4 regions of the Glutamicibacter arilaitensis Re117 genome follow, and region 1 is predicted to be linked to each of the others. Evidence: riboswitches for the same ligand, from Rfam matches in the RefSeq annotation. Region 1 holds a riboswitch; each other region holds the start of a gene.
What was found. Region 1 has a riboswitch for thiamine pyrophosphate ahead of thiO (glycine oxidase ThiO). Riboswitches for the same ligand answer to the same signal wherever they lie in the genome.
Positions count from the first base shown of each region.

Region 2: linked by a shared signal. The riboswitch ahead of thiM (hydroxyethylthiazole kinase) and the one ahead of thiO (glycine oxidase ThiO) in region 1 are both predicted to bind thiamine pyrophosphate.
Region 3: linked by a shared signal. The riboswitch ahead of AARI_RS01815 (3-oxoacyl-ACP reductase) and the one ahead of thiO (glycine oxidase ThiO) in region 1 are both predicted to bind thiamine pyrophosphate.
Region 4: linked by a shared signal. The riboswitch ahead of thiC (phosphomethylpyrimidine synthase ThiC) and the one ahead of thiO (glycine oxidase ThiO) in region 1 are both predicted to bind thiamine pyrophosphate.

Region 1 is NC_014550.1:2,482,772-2,488,387, reverse strand. Features, by position in the region: gene AARI_RS11875 (alpha/beta fold hydrolase) at 1-264, shown strand, start outside; gene AARI_RS11870 (GNAT family N-acetyltransferase) at 332-766, shown strand; gene AARI_RS11865 (OsmC family protein) at 798-1,229, shown strand; gene AARI_RS11860 (mechanosensitive ion channel) at 1,525-2,745, shown strand; gene AARI_RS19300 (GNAT family N-acetyltransferase) at 2,829-3,794, opposite strand; TPP riboswitch at 3,874-3,978, shown strand; gene thiO (glycine oxidase ThiO) at 3,976-5,088, shown strand; gene thiS (sulfur carrier protein ThiS) at 5,104-5,349, shown strand; gene AARI_RS11840 (thiazole synthase) at 5,352-5,616, shown strand, end outside.
Region 2 is NC_014550.1:55,535-61,150, forward strand. Features, by position in the region: gene thiD (bifunctional hydroxymethylpyrimidine kinase/phosphomethylpyrimidine kinase) at 1-901, opposite strand, end outside; gene thiE (thiamine phosphate synthase) at 898-1,539, opposite strand; gene thiM (hydroxyethylthiazole kinase) at 1,532-2,326, opposite strand; TPP riboswitch at 2,316-2,410, opposite strand; gene AARI_RS00620 (GntR family transcriptional regulator) at 2,445-2,813, opposite strand; gene AARI_RS00625 (hypothetical protein) at 2,810-4,147, opposite strand; gene AARI_RS00630 (hypothetical protein) at 4,134-4,364, shown strand; gene AARI_RS00635 (aldehyde dehydrogenase family protein) at 4,411-5,616, shown strand, end outside.
Region 3 is NC_014550.1:302,397-308,012, forward strand. Features, by position in the region: gene AARI_RS01810 (HNH endonuclease family protein) at 1-588, opposite strand, end outside; gene AARI_RS20245 (hypothetical protein) at 699-830, opposite strand; TPP riboswitch at 1,306-1,399, shown strand; gene AARI_RS01815 (3-oxoacyl-ACP reductase) at 1,474-2,280, shown strand; gene AARI_RS01820 (NtaA/DmoA family FMN-dependent monooxygenase) at 2,277-3,623, shown strand; gene AARI_RS18370 (esterase family protein) at 3,564-4,913, opposite strand; gene AARI_RS01835 (siderophore-interacting protein) at 4,903-5,616, opposite strand, start outside.
Region 4 is NC_014550.1:2,696,829-2,702,444, forward strand. Features, by position in the region: gene AARI_RS12950 (GTP pyrophosphokinase) at 1-325, shown strand, start outside; gene AARI_RS12955 (hypothetical protein) at 590-847, shown strand; tRNA gene AARI_RS12960 (tRNA-Met) at 1,015-1,091, opposite strand; tRNA gene AARI_RS12965 (tRNA-Thr) at 1,139-1,210, opposite strand; tRNA gene AARI_RS12970 (tRNA-Thr) at 1,724-1,795, shown strand; TPP riboswitch at 1,996-2,103, shown strand; gene thiC (phosphomethylpyrimidine synthase ThiC) at 2,100-3,842, shown strand; gene AARI_RS12980 (DEAD/DEAH box helicase) at 3,936-5,616, opposite strand, start outside.

The DNA.
Region 1 (5,616 bases):
AACCGCGAGAGCCAACTGAACATCCCCGTTTCGATCCTGTGCGGCAAACAAGACCACGTCACCGGATATCAGGATCCAGAACGGCTCGCGCACCGTTATCCTGCGATGCGCATGGTGGTGCTTGATCCTGCTGGGCATAACTTGCATCTTGAGCAACCCGAGCAAGTAGCCTTCGAACTGCAGGACTGGTCCTGCCGCATTGGCAACATCCGTGGCCTGTTCCCAGAACGCGAGGTACGCAAGGAGCCGGAGAAATTTGAGTAATCGCTTGCATCCGGCTACATTTCGAATCAGCAAGTACGGTTGTTGCCAGAGCACGAAGGAATAAGGCATGGAAGAAGAACTCGTGCTGCGCGAGCTCGAAAGCGTAGATGAAGTGCCTGACCTATTGGACATATGGCGCGGTTCGGTGGAACGGCGAGGAGATTTCCTCTCCGCGGCCGATATCGATGCCGTGGCCGTGGCTTTGGAGGCAATCTACAGCCAATCGGTGTCCATTAGAATCGCGCAGCAAGGGCAGCGCATTGTCGGCTTTGCTGCCTGGGGCCCGACACAGATTGAATTGCTCTGGGTGAGTCACAGTGATCGGCAAAAAGGCGTGGGCCGAGTCTTGCTGGAACAAATCATTGCCACCACTCCGGGCGTTAGTGTTCATCTCGATAGCCAGCGTCGGCACGCCATCGATTTTTTTGGCACGTGCGGATTCAAGCTGATTTCCTCGGACGCAGAAGCTTCGGAGCAACGCATCATCTTGCGCCACGGATAATCTGCTCCCCAGATCGTGGCACCATAGTTTCATGAGCGAAAATAGCCGTGAAATCCGTGAAGTCAACATCGAGCGCCTCGAAGCGCGCAAGTACAAAGCCACCAGCCTTGAATCAGGTGCCAGCCTTGAATTCGGCCAGGGCGAGGGTCTGCTGACCCCCGTTGAGCTGTTGCTTGCCGCCATTGCAGGATGCTCTTCCATCGACGTGGATGTGGCAACTACGCGCAGAAGCGAACCGGAGAAATTTGAAGTCAAGGCCAGCGGCTACAAGGTCACCGAAGACTCTGCGAGCCGGATGGAAGACATCCATCTTGGTTTCGATCTGAAGTTCCCGGATACCGAAGAAGGACGCAAAGCCGCTGGCATGATCCAACGCATCGTCAAGCTGTCCCATGACAAGTACTGCACAGTTTCACGGACGGTTGAACTTGGGGCCGTCGTGCAGAGCGAAGTTATCGACTAAGCGTAGGGAAATTTTCGCAATTCTTAGCTTGATATAGGGCAACGGCCGAATCTGCAAGAGATTCCAAGGCAATTCAGGGGTTCTAGCTGTGCGTGGAACTTTCTAACATTGCGTGAATCAGTTGTGGCATAGGGCACATATTGCGGATTCCGTGCAATCAACTAATATTTCATAGGGTTTTCGCAATTCAACCTGTGAAAGTCTATTGAATCAAGCTGGGGGTATTGGACTTTGCCCTAGTCAGTGTTGGAACTTCATCGTAGGGTCGGATTGTCCCTACGTTGAAGGAGCAGCAATGCAGTCTGAGAACGTTTTAGGAAATATCGACTGGGCGTCGATGCTACAAAAGGTTGGCATCGCGCTAATCATCCTCATCATCACGTGGCTTGTTGCGCGCATAGTTCGTTGGGCTGCAGCCAAACTGGTGACTAGGGTGAAGTTCCTGCAAAAGCAGGGCAATGACGGAGAGCAGATAGGCCAATCCCTCGGCAAGGTTGCAGGGTTGATTGTCTGGCTCTTCGGCCTGGTAGCAATCTTGCAAGTCTTCGCACTATCTGAAGTCCTCTCGCCGGTGCAGGGTCTGCTCGGCGGCGTAATGGCCTTCATTCCAAACCTCATCGGTGCAGGCTTCATCTTCTTCATCGGCTACGTGATCGCAAATATCGTTCGCCAGCTATTGAAGACCGCGTTGGGAACCGTAGACTTCAGCAGCTTGGTCCGCAAAGTCACCCCGCGCGGCGAACCTGTAGATGGAGTCCAGTCACGCGAATCCCAAGCGAAGATCGTTGACATCATTTCCAACATCGTCTTCGCCTTGATCTTGCTGGTCGTGGCAATTTCGGCCCTGCAGGTACTGGGAATCGCGGCAATTTCGGATCCTGCTCAGCAGATGCTGCAGCTGGTCTTCACCGCAATCCCACAGGTCATTATGGCCTTGGCTCTGTTGGCAGTCGGTATCCTGATTGCCAAGTTCGTCGGTCAGTTGCTTGAAACCACTCTTCACGGTGTGGGTACCGACTCGGTCGTGGCCCAGTGGGGCATTGTTCCCGAAGGCAAGAGCGCATCGGGAATCATTGCCGGCATCGTCAAGATCGCTATCGTGCTGTTCTTCGGCGTGATGGCAGCTCAGATGCTGAACTTCCCAGCGATCACCAACATCCTCAACGAGATCCTGGCCCTGGGTGGCAAGATCATCTTCGGCGCAGCAATCATTGCCGCAGGTTTCGTCATCGCCAATGTCATCGGACGGTTCTTGGGTGACTCCACCGCTTCAAAGATCATCCGCTACACAGCAATTGCGCTGTTCGTAGCGATGGGCCTGAAGTACATGGGTATCGCCGATTCGATCATCAACATGGCCTTCGGCGCAATTGTCATCGGTGCAGCACTGGCAGCAGCGCTGGCCTTTGGACTTGGCGGACGCGATGCAGCCGCACGCACGCTGACCAAGATGGAAGCAAGCAAGAACAACGACGGCCCGAATACGATGCCACCATCGTCAACCCCTGGTATCTAACCATCAATCACAGAACTTGAGGGACAGATAAAAAGCCACGGAATCCAATTTTGGATTCCGTGGCTTTTTTGAATTTCAGCACGCTACGGTTGCCTGCTCCACGGCAGCGCGTTCACTGCCGGTGCCGGGTCGGTGCGCAACCGAGCATAGGTATACACATCAATGCGATTGCCATCCACCAAGAACTTGCCCCGCTCGATTCCCTCACGCAGGAAACCATTGCTTTCGGCCACGTGCTTTGAACTGGCATTATTTGCCCGCAGTCCAAGCTCCAAGCGGTAGAGACCTAACTCGCCGAAAAGATAATCCACCAAACTCGCCACAGCACGGGTAGCCAGTGATCGGCCACGGTACTTCTGGTTCATCCAATACCAAACCCACGCGTTCTCATTGGACTGGTTCACCGTCCCGCACACCAAGCCAACCAACCGGTCTTCGATGGTCACCGCCAGTGCCCGCTGGCGTTTCCTATCCTCAAGCAGCGCTTGGACATACGCGTGAGCTTTCTGCAGGGTATCGGCATCACCTTGGCGCTTCATATCCGGGTTTGAAGAAAATGCCTCGAACACCGCTGCTGCATCAGATGGTTCAAGTGGACGCACACAAAATTCATCTCCTGCGCTCGCAGCCGCTTCAGCTTTTGGAGTAGAAGCAGGGATCGGTGCGCTGCTGGTGGTGCCCTGATGGAAGATCATCTGCCAGCGATCCTGCTCAAGGATCCACAGCGAACTGCGCTCGCTGCTCACCTCGGCATGCAAGTGCCAGCGCAAAAGCACCAGGTGCCCTGCCAGCTGCAACGCCACCGGGTTCGCCACCTTCAACGGGCCCGACTGTCGAATGGGTTCCATGGCCAGCTGGGCGATGATGCTCTCCCGGTCATAGTTCCGTCCGCTGGCTCCAACCTCGCGGAACCAAGGATGCAAGAGCCGCTTCAATTCCTCGACGCTGCTCCGGCGACTTGGATCCAGCAGTTCTTGCTCCAAGTCGATGATGACTTGGGCCAGCGAAGAATCAAGCCGAAGAGCTACAGGGAAGTCTTGAAAATCCATACCAGTAACTACATCACAGAAGATGACGGAACTAGTGGCAATAAAGTTCGACATTATGAGCTAGCTCATGCTTATAATCGCAGTAATCCGCGGGAGCCTGAATTGACCAGGCTGAGAGGGCACCGAGCCGACCGCTACACCTGATGCGGGTCATGCCGCCGTAGGAAGGAAGCGTGCCCTTGTGCATGTCAATATCGTTGGTGCCGGAATTATTGGCCTGGCTATCGCATTCGAACTCCAATCCCGAGCTCACACCGTCACGCTCATCGATCCGGGTCCGGGCCACGGCGCCAGCTATGCAGCGGCAGGAATGCTCGCTCCAGCAGCTGAAACCAATTGGGGCCACGGTGAGCTGCATCAGCTGCTCGCCGCATCGAATGCAGCCTATCCACAATTTATTGAACGCATAGAATCCGTGACCGGGCACCGGCCGGACTACCTGCAAAACTCCACGCTGGTTGTCGCTGCCGAGCCTGCTGACCGCGAAGCATTACATGAACTGGCAGAGCTGCAAGTATCCCTTGGACTGTGTGCGCAAAAGCTGTTGCCAAGCCAAGCACGAAAACTCGAACCGGCGTTGGCCGCCAATATCGCAGGCGCGGTCCTGTGCGAAGAAGACCATCAGGTCGACCCGCGCTCAGTTCTCAAGATCCTGCTGGCGCACCTGCGTCCTTCGCTCATTGAAGAATCCGTGCAGACGCTGCTCACTAAAGGGGAGCGGACCGTCGGGGTTCGCACCGTAACAGGCCGGATCCTCGAAGCTGACCAGACCATCCTTGCCACCGGGCTTGGCACGGTTCAAGGCCTCCCGCATCTTCCGCTGCGCCCGGTCTATGGAGATATCCTGCGGATCCAAGGACCTGCAGGACCTCCGCTGATTACCCGCACCATCCGCGGCATCGTGCACCGGGACAACGTGTACTTGGTCCCAAGAAAGGACGGCAGCCTGGTGCTTGGCGCCAGTGTCCGCGAAGATGCGCAACCGGCAGTGAACATCGGGGCCATGCACAACCTGCTGGACAATGCCCGCAAGCTGGTTCCCGGGATCAGCGAGTGCACCTTGAACGAAGCCACCGCCCGAGCCCGTCCAGCCACCCCGGATGACCGGCCGCTGATTGGCCGCCTTGATCCGGGCCTGGTTCTCAGCACCGGATATTCCCGCCACGGTGTCCTCTTGACCCCGTTGGGCGCCCGGATGACCACCGACCTCATCGATGGCGCAGAACCTGGGCAATTCGACCTGGCAGTGAACCCGCACCGCTTTGCTACGACAACTACTCTGAGCACTCATTGAATGGAGCACGCAGCTATGAAAACCATCGGCATCAACTTCAATTCCCAGCCAGTAGACCTGGCCGAAGGTACGACCCTGCGCGAACTGATCAGCACGAGCATCGGCAAGGAACTGGATGGCAACTCGCTGGCAGTAGACGGCAGCAAGCTGGGAATCGCAGCCGCGGTCAATGGGGCCGTTGTCCCACGAAGCGCGTGGAATACCTGCCTGCTGGCCCAAGGGCACAGCGTTGAACTCGTTACCGCCGCCCAAGGAGGCTAAGCATGGAAACGCAAAACATCACCGAATTAGACAGCCAAACCGATCCCTTCCAGATCGCCGGGCGCACCCTGTCCTCCCGCTTGATCCTGGGCACCGGGGGAGCAACCTCGCTTGCCACCTTGGAAACCGCGCTGCAAGTCTCCGGCACCGAACTGACCACCGTGGCCATCCGCCACTTCTCGGCAGCCGGAGCCGGCAGCGTCTATGAACTCTTGCAGCGCAACAACGTGATCCCGCTGCCTAACACAGCCGGATGCTTTACCGCCC
Region 2 (5,616 bases), 1.4 Mb from region 1:
AGTGGAAGTCTTCCCGGTCCAAGGTGCCCTCGGATAGCCGGGTGATGAAATCCAGCTGGTCGATTTCCTCGCGGATGGGCTGGATCTTCTGCCACCAGTCGCCCATTGGATCTGCGGTGCCGAAGAAGTCGATGAAGTGGTTGACCGGGCCGTGGCCGCTGCCCACCTGCAATTGGTCGGCCGCTGCGATGGCCTTGGAGAGATAGGACTTGGACTGCTCCAACGCGGCGATCCAATCTCCAGTGGCAGCGAAGCGGGTAGCCAGAGTGCTGGAAAGGGTGCAGCCGGTGCCGTGGGTGTTCCTGGTGGCATGGCGCGCTCCGTGCAGCTCCAGCTGCACCCCGCCCGCCGACACCAGGGCATCGGGGCAATCCGCCCCGGCCAGGTGCCCGCCCTTGGCCAGCACCAGCGTGTCGTGCTTGGCAGCCAGCCGCTGGGCCTGGCGCAGGGCTTCGTCCCAGGAAGGGGCCACAGGCTCGCGCAGCAAGCTGGCCAGCTCCAGCAGGTTCGGGGTAATCACCGTGGCGCGATCCAGCAGTGAATCAAGGGCCGATTCGTCGTCGAGCAGGCGATCCCCGCTGGTCGCCACCATGACCGGGTCCAGCACGACGGGGGCGTCAACAGTTTCCAGCCAGCTGGTGACTGCGCGGATCACCTCGGCGTTGGCCAGCATCCCGATCTTGATCGCATCGATGCGGATATCTGTACTCACGGCTTCGAGCTGCGTGAGGACGAAATCGCCGCTGATCGCCTGAACTCCGGATACCCCATGGGTGTTTTGCGCAGTCAAAGCGGTGATCACGCACATTCCGTAGCCGCCGTTGGCGGCAATGGCCTTCAGATCCGCTTGGATTCCGGCGCCGCCGGAAGGATCGGAGCCTGCGATGGATAGGATGTTCATTTCGAGGCCTCCCAGGCTGCGACCAGCTGCGCGCTGGCAAGTTGCGGATCTTCGGCGTTGCAGATGGCGCGGACCACGGCCAGGCCTGCGCCGCCGCCGGCGCGGATCGCGGCGGCATCGTCTTGGGTAATTGCGCCGATCGCTACGCAGGGCAGCTTGGCCAAGGCAGCGGCTCGCGCAAAGCCGTCCAGCCCCAGGGGAGCAGGATGGTCTTTTTTCGTCGGAGTGGCGCGGATGGCTCCTACACCGAGGTAGTCGATCACCGAGGCGACCTTGTTCGCCTGGGCCAATTGCTCATCGCTGGAAGCACTCAAGCCGATGATGCCCTCGCCGATGATCTGGCGAGCCAGCTGTACCGGCACATCTTTTTGCCCGATATGGATGCCGTTCACTGCTGCGCCAGCAGCCCGTGCCGCGAGGTAGACGTCAATGCGGTCATTGATCAGCAACTGGGCTTTGCCCTCGGTGAGCTTGGCAGCCGCGCAGGCCAGCTCGAAGAATTCCCGGGCGCTTTCATCCTTGGCGCGCAGCTGGATCCACCCGATCCCTCCGGCGACGGCGCCCTCGATAACTTCCAGGGTGCTGCGTGGGGTGCAGCTGGCAGTGTTGGCTACTAGATAAGCGCCGTAATTATGCATGGTTCAATTCCTCGTACTTCAAAGTCTTCAGTTCCCCGGGATCGGCAGCCGACAGCGCATCAAGGAAGGCAACTGCGAAGCTGCCCGGACCGGAGCTGCCAGCCAGGGCCTTTTCCGCGGCCAGGCCATAGAAACCGTGGGCTGCGATGGTGGCCTCGAACGGGTCATCGTGGACCGCAACCATCCCGGCGCAGACCGCGCCCAAGGCGCAGCCGCCACCTGTCATCCGGGTCAAGCCAATTCCGTTGGTATGCACCAAGACGGTACGCGTGGCGTCGATGATGGCGTCAGCCTGGCCGGAAATGGCCACTACGCAGTCGTGTTCCGTGGCCAGTTCGCGTCCCGCCGCCAAGGCGGCAGAAACCTCATCCAAGGCATCGACACCGCGCGAAGCAGATTGCCGGCCGGCCAGGGCCAGGATTTCCGAGGCGTTGCCGCGAATCAGGGTCGGGCGTTGCCGGACAATGCGCCGGGCAAACTCCGTGCGCACCGGAAGCGCTCCCACTGCCACTGGATCCAGGACCCAGGGGGTGCCTGCAGCGCTCGCCGACTGCACAGCTTCTTCCATGGCGGTCAGCTGTTCAGTGCTTGGAGTTCCCAAATTCACCAATACGGCTGAAGCTGCCTGCGCGAATGGGCCGGCCTCTCCGGGCAGATCCGTCATGGCCGGGGAAGCCCCGGATGCCAGCAAGACATTGGCGGTGAAATTGGATACGACGGTATTGGTCAGGCAAAAAACCAAAGGTGATTGTTGCCGGTATTTTTGGGCAACTGCATGCAAAGCCATGCGACATCCCTCCGCTAGCGTGAACTAGATCAGGTTCTACGGGTCTTATCTCAGTCGGTTGATCCGACACCCCGTGTCACTGCCATAGAGCGTACGCACAACCGGTTCCGAGGACAAGTTACTTACGCTCGCGCCGCGCCACCAAGGCCTTGAGCGTGGCCGCATCCACCTTCTGCGCGGCCGCCAGCGCCCAGAGGCGATCCACGGCGGCCAGCAGATCTTCCCTGGTGTCCACCGTCTGCGGCCGCTCGTTGACCACTGTGCCGGCCCGGCGCCGGGAGGTGATCAGCTCTTCGGCTTCCAGCTCCTTGTAGGCGCGCGCCACTGTACCGGCAGCGACGCCGAGGTCCGTGGCCAGCGCACGCACAGTAGGCAGCTTGCTCCCCGAGGGCAAATCTCCCAAGGAGATCAGTGAAGCAATCTGCGAGCGGATCTGCTCATAGGGCGGGGTAGCTGCTTGGAGGTCAACACTGATCTGCGTGCTCATGAAGTAGCTGCCGGCTGATGTTCCCGCACGAAGGCGCTACCGGGGCGCTCTAGGAAAATGACTGCTGGGACAACGAAGATGAGCAATGCAAAGAGTCCCAGCCCGGCCGGGAATCCGTAGCCAATGAGCAGCATGGCTACCACTGCACTGGTGTTAACACGCATTGAACGCAGTTCCAGGACCTTGCGGTACCAGATTTCTTCGGCCGACGAGACAGCCCAGGGAATAATTGCCCGGCGGGAGAACCAGACGAATCCAAGATGGGTTGCCAGCAACAGCAGGATCAAGCCTGCAACCATTGTCTTGCCTGGAGGCACGAAGCCCCACAAATAGTCCAGCGGCGGATCGAGCAGAAAATAGGTGCTGGTGGCAAACAGCAAGCCAGCGGCGATGTAGGACCACAAGGGCAGGGGCGCGTGGTACTTGGGTGCTGCAGACGCCTGCCGGGCCACGGTGCTGACGTAGCTGAGATAAAGCGCATTGAGAACGGCATAGCTCAAAGCCGCACCGGCAAAGATCATTAAGATCCACGTAGTTCGCTCATTGGTAGGCATCTGGAGCTCGTCATCCAGTGGCAAGAATGACCAGCCGATTGCAACGCTGAGCAAGGTGAGTGCTGCAGTTACGTATTGCAAGGTGAATAGTTGATCACGCAAACGCGAGAAGGCGGTCCGTTCCCTGGTGGTGGATTGAGCTGAGAATGTAGAGCGCGGTCCCCAGAAGAGCAACGTGAGGGCGACCGCAAGGGCGCCATAGCTAACGAACTCGTACTGTCCATCCGGCGAATTAGCCTGCGAGTAATTGACCACCGACACGGTGAAGGCCAGCAAGACGATGCCGATATTGCGCATCAAGCGGTTGAGCCAGACCGTGCGCAACGCTTGGTTGTCTTCGGCCGAGATGCCGGCCAAGGCAGGTCTTTTCAGGATAACTACGGTAATCACAGCCGCGGCCACGATGATCCCTGCCAGGGCCACGATGAATACCGGGAGCATCTGTGTGCCCGGCAACCGCCCATCATACGGACCCTCCGACGTGTATGAATAGATGCCGTCAAAATCAAAGGTCGTGAATTCCGAGGCCGGAACGCCAACGAGCCCTTCGACTTTGGACGCCGGCCACAGGGAGCCGACCGCGATCAGCAGCAAAAGCCCAACGAAAGCCCCTAGGGCCTTGGGAAATGGAGTTGTCAGGCTGCGGGCCTCTAATGAAGCGGTGCGCACTGGCTGGAGTTCCTTGGGCCAAGTGAACAAGCCGATGAGGTAAACCAGAAGAACCCAGATCCCCGGAGTGAGTGCTTCAGCGAGAGCCGAACCTGAATTGGGCTCGGTCATTGAAACGCGCCAGGTCTCGGACAAATCCCATGAGGTTGAAGCAAAGAATGCGATCAATGCGCACCAGAACGAGTGGGATCGGGCCCGGTCGATAGCTGGTGTTCCACGCCTGTGCGCCACCGAACGCAACCAAACGCAGATGATTGCGGCAACGAAAGCGATGGATATGGCGCTCGCCGAGAACTGGTTCATGGAAATCAATGTATCAACTATTTGATACATATTGAATCCTCCGGCGAATTAAACGATGAAAAATAGTCCCAGTGACGTACGCTCAAATCATGGGTCTGTTTACTTCCACTCCGTTGCCCGAACCGGTCGGTGATTCCGCACCTCCGGTGGACGAGCATCCATCGCGCATAGCAACAGTTCTGAGCCATTTGCGGCGTTCTGCGGACACGCGGATCACGCATCCGCGACGCTTCCGCCGGCAGCAGCTCAAGGCACTGGAGAAGATGCTGGAAGAGCATCTGGAAGACTTCGTCCAGGCCTTGGCCGAGGACTTGGGCAAGAGTGCCACCGAAGCCAAATTCTCCGAAATCGACGTGGTGCGCGCGGAAATAGATTTCGCCCAGCGCCACCTCGTTGAATGGATGGATTCCACCAGTGTCAAGGTTCCGCTGGCCTTGCAGCCAGCCATGGCCAAGGTCGAGCCGCGCCCGCTGGGGGTCATGCTGATTATCGGCGCCTGGAACTATCCGGTTCAGCTGGTGCTCGCACCGCTGGTCGCGGCCATTGCTGCCGGCAACGCTGCGGTCATCAAGCCATCCGAGCTGGCTCCTGCGACCTCAGGCGCCTTGGCCAAGTTCCTCCCGGTCTACCTCGACGAACGGGTTTACGCGGTAGTTGAAGGCGGCGTGGATACCTCCACCGAGTTGCTGGCCGCCCGCTGGGACCACATTTTCTACACCGGCGGCGAACGCGTGGCCAAGATCGTGGCTGCCGCGGCCGCGAAGCATCTGACGCCTACCACCTTGGAATTGGGCGGAAAATCGCCGGCCGTGGTGGAAAACGATTCGTTGGCTTCCGCGAAGCGCTTGGCTTACGCCAAGTTCATGAATGCCGGCCAGACCTGCGTGGCGCCGGATTACGTATTGAGCGTGGGCGACTCGTCTGAGCTCATCAGGCGCCTGGGCCAGGCCATCACCAGCTTCTACGGCAAGGAACCGCTCACCCATCCGGACTTTGGCCGCATCGTCAGCCGCAAGCACTTTGAGCGGCTGCTGTCGATGTTCGAGCAAGGCGAGGTGGTTTTCGGCGGCGAGTACGACGAGGATACCCTGCGCATAGCGCCGAGCATCATGCGCAATGTGGACCTCGAGGGAAGTTTGATGACCGAAGAGATTTTCGGTCCGATCCTGCCGGTGATCGAGGTGGAAACCTTCGAGGAAGCACTCGAATTCATTGCCCGGCGGCCGTCGCCGCTGGCCGCTTACCTGATGAGCGAAAGCCCGCGCCTGCAGTCGATT
Region 3 (5,616 bases), 1.7 Mb from region 1:
CTTGTTCGGTGGCAGCCAAGACGCGGCATCCTTGTCACCCTTTGAAGCATTCGCGGATCCGTCCGAGGCCATGAGGTTCAACGGATCATTGGCAAATTCGAGTCTGGTCTGTGCATCCCATTGCTGGGCTCCCTTCTGCCAGGCATCCGAGAGCGCCACCACGTGATCGATCTGCACAGCGGTGCTTGTACCCTGCCCTCGCAGGAATTCAATGGTGGTTCCGGTATACGGGTCATCGAAGGTCCCGGTGAGTACCACGCAGGAACTACTGCCCTTATAGGTCACATCTTGTAGATCGCGTGCCAGAATGTCGTTGCGCGCATCGCAGCCGTTGCGGTCCGGATCTTTCCAGCCATCACCGAATTGGTCACGCGAATACCCGGTCTTGGGGGCACGACCCTTGATATCGATCTCATCCAGTAGCTCCAGTGCCGCGGCGTAATCCTCGGTGGAACCGTAGGCACCGGAGGTGGCGGCCTGAGCGCCATCGGTTGTTGTGAAATCCAGCGATTGCAGCGACGAACACGCGCCGAGGGTAAGCGTGGAGGCAAGAAGGACGAGCGAGAGTGCGCGGCGCGGCAGTCGCATGCGGTGGTACTACTCCTGACGGAAGGGGCAAAGACGATCATGGGGCTGAACAACTGCCCGACCCCTGAACGACTCTAGACCGTGCACCCGACACCGTGCCGATGGCAGCCCTAGCGTGTTGCCCACACCCGGGCCGGTGTCACCGATGCCGGAATCTCCGTGGGTCCGTCTCGTTGGTCCGTGCCACCAGCGTAATCTCGGGTGATGCGCAGCGAGCGTATCGAAGCAGATGAATCAGGCACCTACCTGAACCTATGACTTCACCAAGCTTGATCAGCTCGGACCGACCACAACCGCTTAGCACCTCATCTCCGGAGAAAGTTGAAATCCTCTGTCGGGTCAAACCCCAGATACGTGGTTCAGCACCTGCGGCATCACTGGAACCCCACAAGACACGCTCACCCGCAGACTGGCCCATGAACCATTCGGTCGGCGGCCGACCACACGGGTCACCCGCCACCGCCATGATCGCCGCCCAAATTACCGCCACCCGTGGCGATAAGACCTGAGCAAGGTAACTGATCCCCGTCAGAAAATCTCCCGCACCGGCCAATGCTGCCCTGGCGGGGCTGGCCTGCCATCACCTGTCAGCGGCCGGCCCTGCGCACCCTAGACCGGCGGGTCCAGATGTGGTGTGCCCATGCGAACGGGGAACTTTGAAGAATCGAGCGACGTCCCGGACTGGGAACCGATCCGAAGGATGTGGTAGTAATGGGTCATAGTGACACGGGGTGCCGCCACGCGGCTGAGATGAAACCCGTCGAACCTGATCCAGTTAGCACTGGCGAAGGGAATGTCCTGGACACCGCGATGCCCCGCATCTGACCCGGGTTCCGTTCGCCTTGATCCGCTGCTTTGAACCGCAGCTCAAGGAGTACACCGACCATGAACGCAACCACCTCACCCGCACCGGCGAGCACCACCGCTGCACTACAGCTCAAGGACCAGCTGGTCCTGGTCACCGGAGGCGCCCGCGGCCTGGGTGCCGCAATCAGTACCGCCTTCCTGGAAGCAGGTGCGCGGGTGGTCATCAACTACCGCAACTCGGCGCAGGCCGCGGCCCAGCTGGCGGCCCGCTACCCGGAGCGTGCCCTGGCGATCCAGGCCGATGTGCGGGACCCCGAGCAGCTGGCCGCGCTGGCGGCCGCAGCCGGCGCACACTTCGGCCAGCAGATCACCACCCTGATCAACAACGCCCTGGTGGACTTCTCCTTCAACGGCGAGGCCCGCTCCAAGGCCGATGAGCTGAGCGCCGAGGAACTGTCGGCCCAGTTCGCCGGGTCGGTATTGGCCCCGGTGGCAGCGATCCAGGCCGTGCTGCCGGGCATGCGCGCCGCCGGATTCGGGCGCATCATCAACATCGGCACGAACCTGTTCCAGCATCCGGTGGTCCCGTACCATGACTACACCGCGACCAAGGCGGCCCTGCTGTCTCTGACGCGCACATTCGCCGATGATCTGGGCCCGTCGGGTATCAACGTCAACATGGTCTCCGGCGGCCTGCTGCGCACCACCGACGCATCCGCGGCCACCCCTGCGGAAGTCTTTGACCTGATCGCCTCCGGCACGCCGCTGCGCCGGGTCACCACCCCCGAAGAGCTGGCCGACGCCGTGCTGTTCTTTGCCGCGCCCGGCTCCCGCGGGGTCACCGGACAGAACCTGATCGTTGACGGCGGGCTGGTCAAGGGATGAGCCTGAAACAGGCGCACTTCAACCTGTTTGCCTACGGCACCGGTCACCACCAGGCCGCCTGGCGTGCCGCTGATTCCTCCGCCGAACGGCTGGGGGAGCTGGACTACTGGGTTCAGCTGGCGCACACCGCCGAACGCGGGCTGTTCGATGCCTTCTTCCTGGCCGACGGGCAGAGCCTTTCCCCGGCCGCAGCGCAGGCAGGACCGACCTGGTTCTATGAGCCGCTGACGCTGCTGTCCGCGCTCAGCCAGCACACCGAATACCTGGGCCTGGTCTGCACGGTATCCTCCAGCTTCTTCGAGCCCTATGCGGCCGCGCGCCTGCTGGCCAGTCTGGACCATCTGTGTGCCGGCCGGGCCGGGGTCAACGTGGTCACGAGCATGTGGGATGCCGAGGCGCAGAACTACTCCCGGGAACGGTTGGGGGAGCACGCCGAACGCTATGCCCGGGCCGAGGAGTTCCTTACGGTGCTGCGCGAACTGTGGGGCAGCTTTCCACGCACGGCCCTGGAGACCGACCGTGCCGGACGGTTCGTCGATCCCTCGCAGCTGCGCGAACTAAACCATGTGGGTGAGCACTTTGCCGTGCGTGGGCCGCTGAACGTGCCCGGCAGCCCGCAGGGGCACCCGGTGATTTTCCAGGCCGGGTCCTCAGGCCCGGGCCGGGCGCTGGCCGCACGGCATGCCGAGGCCATCTATGCGGTGGCCGCAGATGAGCGGATGGCGCTGGATTATGCCCGGGATATCCGCGCCCGCGCCGCGGCCGCCGGACGTGCGGCACACCCGCCGCTGATCATGCCCGGGCTGGTCGCCTACGTGGCGCCCACCGAGGTTCAGGCCCGTGAGCTGCAGCGCCGGCTGGATGCACTGCTACCCACCGCGCAGGCGTTGCACCAGCTGGGCGTGTTCGTGCAGCAGGACACCAGCGGCTGGGACCTGGACGCTCCGGTGCCCGACCTGCCGTCGGTGGAGCGGTTTACCGGGCCGGCCGGGCGCTACACCACGATCCTGCGGCTTATCGAACTGCACCGCCCCACGGTGCGCGAACTGTTGGGGCTGCTGGCCGCCGGCGGCGGGCACTGCACCATGGTCGGCACCCCGCAAACCCTGGCCGACCAGATCGAACGGTGGCTGGATTCCGGGGCGGCCGACGGCTTCAACCTGATGCCGCCGGCCCTGCCCGGATCGCTGGAGGACTTTGTGGACCTGGTCATCCCCGAGCTGCAACGCCGCGGCCGCTACCGCACCCGGTATGAGCACCACACGTTGCGCGGCAACCTGGGGCTACCGGAGCCGACCCGGCTCGCGGGCCTCACCCGGGAAGAAACGGCTCAGGCCGGTTAGCAGGCGCGGGGCCCACCAGGCCCAGTCGTGACCGCCGGAGATCGGCTCAAAGCCGATCCGCCGGGCCGATTCACTTCCTGCGAGCGCCTCCAAGACCTGCTCGCAGGAAGTGAAGATCTCCGTTTCGTAGCAGCCGGCCTGTATGGTCACGTGCACCTGCGGGGCCAGATCGCCCAGCGCCGAGGACAGGTCGGTGTGCCACAGTGAGGGTGACTGCGCCAACGCGCGTCCGAACAGCTGCGGGTGTTCGGTGACGGCCAGCAGCGCGGCCAGCCCGCCGAAGGAGGACCCGGTGACCAGCGTGTGCTCGGGTAGCGCAGAGACCGGGAAGAACTCCCGCGCCCAGGGCAGGAACTGGGTGGCCAGCGAGGCGGTGGTGCCCGAAGCGACCGGAAGTTCTGCGGAGCGGATCTGCACCGTGGTCGAATCGACGAACATCACGTGCAGCGGGGCCAGGGTGCCGGCGTTGATCGCGGCATCCAGCGAGGCGGCGATGTTCAGGTAATTCACCCAGGTGGCCCCGTCATGCACGATGACCAGCGGGGAGTCCTGTCCGCCGTGCGGCGGCCGGTACATCCACAGGTTGCGTTCGCGCGCACAGTTCTCATCCCAGAGCACATGCCGGCTCAGCCGCGGGTGTTCCACGGCCGGCTCCGCGTCCGCCGCGCCGCCCCAGCCGCCGATGGCCGGGCCGGTGCGTTGCCGGTCGGGGGTGGCCGGGGCCAGGTGCTCGTTGCGTTTCGCGTCCGGGCCGTAGACCACGCTGACCGGTGCCCCGTTCATCGAGGCGGACACGTGCGGGTTGAGCGGGTCGGTGCCGCCGGTATCCGCGGCCAGCCGGATGGCGCGGCGCTCGGTTTCGGTGCGCCAGGGCGCCGGTCCGGCCCCGCGGTGGGGCGTGATCCGGTAGGAGGCCACCCAGTCGGTGGGGACCTGCAGGGTGATGGCCCACAGCCCCTCGCGTACCGGTTCGAATTCGCAGGCCTCCAGCTGTTCGTGGTCCACCAGCGCGTTGGCCGATAGGATCACGGATCTGACCGGGTCCTCGCCCGGGGTGTCGACCCACAGGAAGGTGACATAGGCCTGCGCCGGAGCGTCATCCTCGGTTGCCTCCGCGTCTGACGGGCGACGGTCCACCAGTGGGTAGGGCAGCTGCCCGCTGCGCAGTGCGTCGAGCACCGCGTCGATCCCGCCGGCGGCGACGCGTGAGGAGAAGAACCCGGGCACCCGCGGGGTGGCCGCGCCGCTGCCGCGCGGTTCGGGGCGCCGGAACGTGGGCCTAGTGCTCATGGGCGTGCTCGTGGTCGTGCTCGTGGTCGTGGTCGTGGTGGTCGTGTTCGTGGCCGGGGCGTTCGTAGGCCATCTCTCCGGCCACCCGGTCGTGGTTGGAGTCCTGCGCGTAGGCCACCTCGTTCATGTCCAGGTGCCAGTAGCCGATGATCAGTCGGTTTTCGCGTGCGATGCCCACGGTGGCGGCCCAGCGGCGGGCGAAGCGCACCACCTCGGACTCGGCCGACACCCACAGGTGCACCCCGGCGTAGTCGAGGCCTTCGGGCAGGGTGAACCGCTCCATGGCCTCGATGAGCAGGCGGGTGCGTCCGGCGGGCACCCCGCCGCGCGGCAGCCAGTGCACCTGCACCCCCTCCGGTTTGGTCAGCTCGTGGATCTCGGCCTCGTCGAGCACCTCGATGAACACCTGTCCGGTCTGGTCGGCCGGCATGTGCTCCAGGGTGTCGCTGATCGCCGGCAGCGCGGTCTCATCGCCGAACATCAGGGCGTAGCCGCCGGGCTTGAGCACCCGGCCGCCGCCGCCCAGTGCGCCAAGCTCATCGCCCGGCACGATGCGTTCCACCCAGGCGCTGGCCAGTCCCTCGTCGCCGTGGCGCACAAAGTCGATGGCCAGCCGTCCGGCCTGCGCGTCGGCCCAACGCACGGTGTAGGTGCGCACCCGTGCCCGCTGGTCTCCGGTGAATACCCACCGGCCGCGCTCGTC
Region 4 (5,616 bases), 210 kb from region 1:
GTCCGACGGGCCGGTCAATGTTGTCGTTGAAGTGCAGATCCGCACAATTGCCCAAGATTTCTGGGCCAGCTTGGAACATAAGATTTTCTATAGGTATGAAGGGGACGTTCCAGCCCATCTTGCGGACGAGCTTGCTGAAGCGGCCGCAATCGCCACGACCTTGGACATGCGAATGCAACGGCTGCATACCGAAGTCCATGGCCACGATGCCGACCACGACGGTGCCAGCCACACTGATTTCGACAACACGGCAATCGACAATCTCTTGTCGTTGGCCAGGGAATCAAGCGCGGAGAAGCGCAAGTCCACCGGGTCAGAAAGCTAGTTCCCGCCCATACGGTGCTCCCGGTAATTTTTTGTGTTCGGTTACCGCGGTTTGCCCAAGCAGAACCACTGCTCGAATCCAAATGTTTCCTCCTACAAAAGTAGGATTTACAAGACGCATATTAATTCATAGAGTGGGAATATCCGGGCATGAGGCTGGACATCATCCCCTCAAGCACCTTGGAACATTCATGAGCCCTTGGGACCACGACCGCGCAGTATGGTTTTTCGATTCGAGGCGGCAGGCATTAGTTAGGGGCATTCGATGAGCAAGGCAGCACGCGAAATGGCAATTTTGACGTTGGCTCTCCTGGCAGCACTTCTCATCGTGGTATCCGATGAACCAAGCTATGGCCTCTTGCTTGGCAGCGGGGCTTTGATGGGGTGGTTCTGGTTCCGCGACAAACAGCAAAAAGTCACTGTGGATGCCAGTGATCTTGACCCGAAAGATGTCAAAGCCTACCGGCAGCAGCACCGCGGCGCGACGATAAGCGATGCAGTCAACGCACTGGGCAAGCCATAGCCATAAGAAGCGATCTTCACCTGCCAGGTGATTCACAAACGAATCACTTGGCAGGCAGGCAAGCAGGCGAGAAATTCAAGAATTCTCCGGACCTTATTTAGGTGCCCGATTTGTCCTGAGTGCCTGAAATCCAAAAAAGACCCACAGCAAAGCTGCGGGTCTTCATTTGGTAGCGGCGCCGGGACTCGATCCCGGGACCTCACGATTATGAGTCGTGCGCTCTAACCAGCTGAGCTACGCCGCCACAAGTGAGAAGCAATCCAGTAGAAGCCAAGAAAGCTTCTCACTCAGAGCCCCCTGCCGGAATCGATCCGGCGACCTCGTTCTTACCAAGAACGCGCTCTACCACTGAGCTAAGGGGGCAACGAGTAAATACTCTACACGGATTTCCCAGCAAAGAAAAATCGGCCAACTCCCCCATAGGGATGACCAAACCAAAACGAATAAGGCCTAGTCAGCGCTAATTTAGACGTAGGGCCCATGCGGCGTAGAACTATGGGTGGCACAAAAAGGGCTTGGGTGACGATGCTCACTTTGTTAATTCCCTGGGCTCACTAGCGTTTTTGCACTAGACCGCATGCCTCGAACGATGATCAGGTGACCTTGCCCAGCAACCGTCGCGACGCCCGACGGGAAACCCGTTCCCATCGGCCGCAAATCCCTGCACGAAGCCGCGGTGGGCGCCCGGAGCATCAAAGCAGGAAAAAGATCTTTTCCAAGATGCTGAATGCCTCAAATTCCTTTCACTACCCGGCTAATTTCACACTCGGGTATCTATGCACCAAATGCGACCTGAGTAGTGATGTTGTGACGTCAGCAACAAATTCTCAGCGGATTTTGCAAACCTTAAAAACCTGTGTAAAGTATTTACCTGTTGCCCCCTTAGCTCAGTGGTAGAGCGCGTTCTTGGTAAGAACGAGGTCGCCGGATCGATTCCGGCAGGGGGCTCGAAATAAGAGAGACAATCTGATTGCAGATTGTCTCTCTTTTCGTTTCCCCAAAAGTTTCTCCCGCTACGCCCCACAGCAGCCTGTTTCCCAGCTGCCAGCGAGAGTGAAACCACTTCCCATCTTCTGGACCGTTGCTTCTTCACATCCATAATTTGTGCAGCGCTGCTGTCTTTTCTGGCAGAAATCGTGCTAAGTTGATCGCGACCACACGGGTGCCCTGGCAAGGGCTGAGATCGGACTATCGCCGTCCGCGACCGTTGAACCTGTCCGGGTAATGCCGGCGAAGGAAGTGAGTTTCCCCAGTGGAACAATTTGAACAGCACCCTGCCCACACCCTTGCCTACCGCGTGTCTGAGGGAATTTCCGTTCCCGTCACCCAGATCCAATTGGCTGACTCCCCCAATGGCGAGCTAAATGAACCGTTGCAGGTGTATCGCACCAGCGGACCGGGAAGCGAACCCACCCAAGGATTGCAGCCTTTCCGCGAACCGTGGATCCTGGAACGCGGGGATGTGGAAACCTATGAGGGTCGAGAACGCAATCTGCACGATGACGGACGCTCTGCGGTTCGCAGAGGCACCGCCAGCGCAGAGTGGGCCGGACGCTCGGCGCCTCCGCGAAGGGCCGTCAGCGCAGCCCGTGTGACCCAGATGCACTATGCCCGGGCCGGGATCATCACCCCGGAAATGCGCTATGTTGCCATACGCGAAGAATGCGATGTCGAACTGGTGCGCAGCGAGCTTGCGGCCGGCCGGGCCATCATCCCGGCGAACATAAACCACCCGGAATCCGAGCCGATGATCATCGGCAAGGCCTTCTTGGTGAAGATCAATGCGAATATCGGCAATTCGGCGGTGACCAGCTCCATCGCCGAGGAAGTCTCCAAGCTGCAGTGGGCCGCCAAGTGGGGTGCGGACACGGTCATGGACCTGTCCACCGGAGATGACATCCACACCACCCGCGAGTGGATCATCCGCAATTCGCCGGTGCCCATCGGCACCGTGCCGATCTACCAGGCTCTGGAGAAGGTCAATGGCGAAGCTAATGAACTGACGTGGGAGATCTTCCGGGACACCGTCATTGAGCAGTGCGAGCAGGGCGTGGACTACATGACCATCCACGCCGGAGTGCTGCTGCGCTACATCCCGCTGACCGCCAACCGCGTCACCGGCATGGTCTCGCGCGGCGGGTCCATCATGGCAGGCTGGTGCTTGGCGCACCATCAGGAGAATTTCCTCTACACCCACTTCGATGAGCTGTGCGAGATCTTCGCGCAGTACGATGTGGCGTTCTCGCTGGGCGACGGGCTGCGCCCTGGTTCCATTGCGGATGCCAATGACGCCGCCCAGTTCGCCGAGCTGGACACCTTGGCAGAGCTGACCAAGCGCGCCTGGAAGTACGACGTTCAGGTGATGGTGGAAGGACCGGGGCATATCCCGTTCCACCTGGTGCGCGAGAATGTGGAGCGCCAGCAGGAACTGTGCGATGGGGCTCCGTTCTACACGCTGGGCCCGCTGGTCACCGATATCGCTCCGGGCTACGATCACATCACCAGCGCCATCGGCGCCACCGAGATCGCCCGCTACGGCACCGCGATGCTCTGCTACGTCACTCCCAAGGAGCATCTGGGACTGCCTAACCGGGATGATGTGAAAACCGGCGTCATCACCTACAAGATCGCCGCGCACGCCGCAGATCTGGCCAAGGGCCACCCTGGGGCCACGGCTCGCGATGATGCGTTGAGCAAGGCGCGCTTCGAGTTCCGCTGGCATGACCAGTTCGCGCTGTCCCTGGACCCGGTCACAGCCCAGGAATTCCATGACGAGACGCTGCCGGCCGAACCAGCCAAGACCGCGCATTTCTGCTCCATGTGCGGGCCGAAGTTCTGTTCCATGCGCATTTCCCAGGATATCCGTGACGAGTACGGATCCGCCGAGGCCCAAGCCGCGCTGGCCGGGATGGCGCAGAAGAGCAGGCAGTTCTTGGAAAGCGGCGGCACGGTCTACCTCGGGGACCAGATCCCGTTGGGAAGCCCGGCCCCGTAAGCGGGCTCCGGTTAACGGAAAACGCCCTCGGAGCAAGCTTCATGCTTGCCCCGAGGGCGTTATCTAATGCTGTTCAGCTAGTGTGCGACAGGCTTAGTAGTCGCGACGTCCACCGCTACGGCCCGAATCGCTGTAGCGATCCTTGCCGCCGCGTCCGCCGCCGCCGAAGCCGCCACGTCCGCCACCACGGCCACCGCCGAAGCCGCCACGTCCGCCGCCACTGCGACCGCCACCGAAGCCGCCGCCACGGCCGCCGCGGAAGCCACCGCGGTCGCCGTCGTCTTCACGACGTGGGCTGCGGCCATTGTCGAGCTCGAGCTCAATGGCTTCGCCGCCGATGCGGGTCTTGGACAGTGCACGCCACTGGTCCTTGGTCAGCTCGGCTGGCAGCTCGACCAGGGTGTGGTCCGAACGGATCTCGATGCCGCCGATTTCCGAAGAATTGAAGCCACCTTCGTTAGCCAGTGCGCCAACGATCGAGCCTGGCTGCACGCGGTTGCGGCGGCCAACGGCCAGACGGTACATGGCGTTGCCTTCAGCAGCGGTCTTGCGGGCACGTGGACCACGATCGCCACGCTCACCGCGTTCGCCGCCGCGCTCTGGGCGATCCATGCGGGCCTTCTTCGAAGGCGACATGACTGGTTCGGTCATCAGCAGCGGGCGACCGCCCTGAGCCATCAGAGCCAGCGCAGCTGCGATTTCCAGCTGATCCAGGTCTTCGTGCTCGGAAGCGAACTTCTCCACGATTTCGCGGAAGGTAGTCAGGTCCTGGCCGCTGATGGTCTTGTCGATGCGATCGGTGAACTTCTGGATACGGCGGTCGTTGACCGAATCCAGCGAAGGCAGCTGCATCTGGGTCACCGGCTGGCGGGTAGCCTTCTCGATGGCACGCAGCAAGTACTTCTCGCGTGGGGTCATGAACAAGATCGCGTCGCCCTTGCGGCCGGCACGGCCGGTACGGCCGATGCGGTGCACGTACGACTCGGTGTCATGCGGGATGTCGAAGTTCACGACGTGGGAAATGCGCTCGACGTCAAGTCCGCGAGCGGCCACGTCGGTTGCAACCAGGATGTCGATCTTGCCCGAGCGCAAGTTCTCGATGGTGCGCTCGCGCTGCTGCTGCGGGATGTCGCCGTTGATGGCGGCCGCGGTGAAGCCACGAGCCTTCAACTTGTCAGCCAGGTCCTCGGTAGCCATCTTGGTACGTACGAAGGCGATAACGCCTTCGAAGGTCTCGGATTCCAGGATGCGGGTCATGGCGTCAAGCTTGTGGGCGCCCATCACCTGCAGGTAGCGCTGGGTGATGTTGGTGCCGGTGGACTGCTTGGACTTGACTGCAACTTCCTGCGGGTTGCGCAGGTATTCCGAAGCGATGCGGCGGATGGTGCGTGGCATGGTGGCCGAGAACAGGGCAACCTGCTTGTCCTCTGGGGTGGCTTCCAAGATCTTGTCGACCTCTTCGGCGAAGCCCATGCGCAGCATTTCGTCGGCCTCATCAAGGACAACGTACTGCAGGTTGGACAGGTCCAAGGAACCCTTGTTGATGTGGTCGATTACGCGACCTGGGGTACCAACGACTACCTGGGCGCCACGGCGCAGGCCGTTGAGCTGCGGGCCGTATGGCGAGCCACCGTACACTGGCAGAACGGTGAAGTTCGGCAGGTACTTGGCGTAGGAAGTGAAAGCCTCGGCTACCTGGAGGGCCAACTCGCGGGTTGGAGCCAGAACCAGGATCTGAGGGGTCTTGGCTGGACCATTGGTGTCAGCCAGTTCT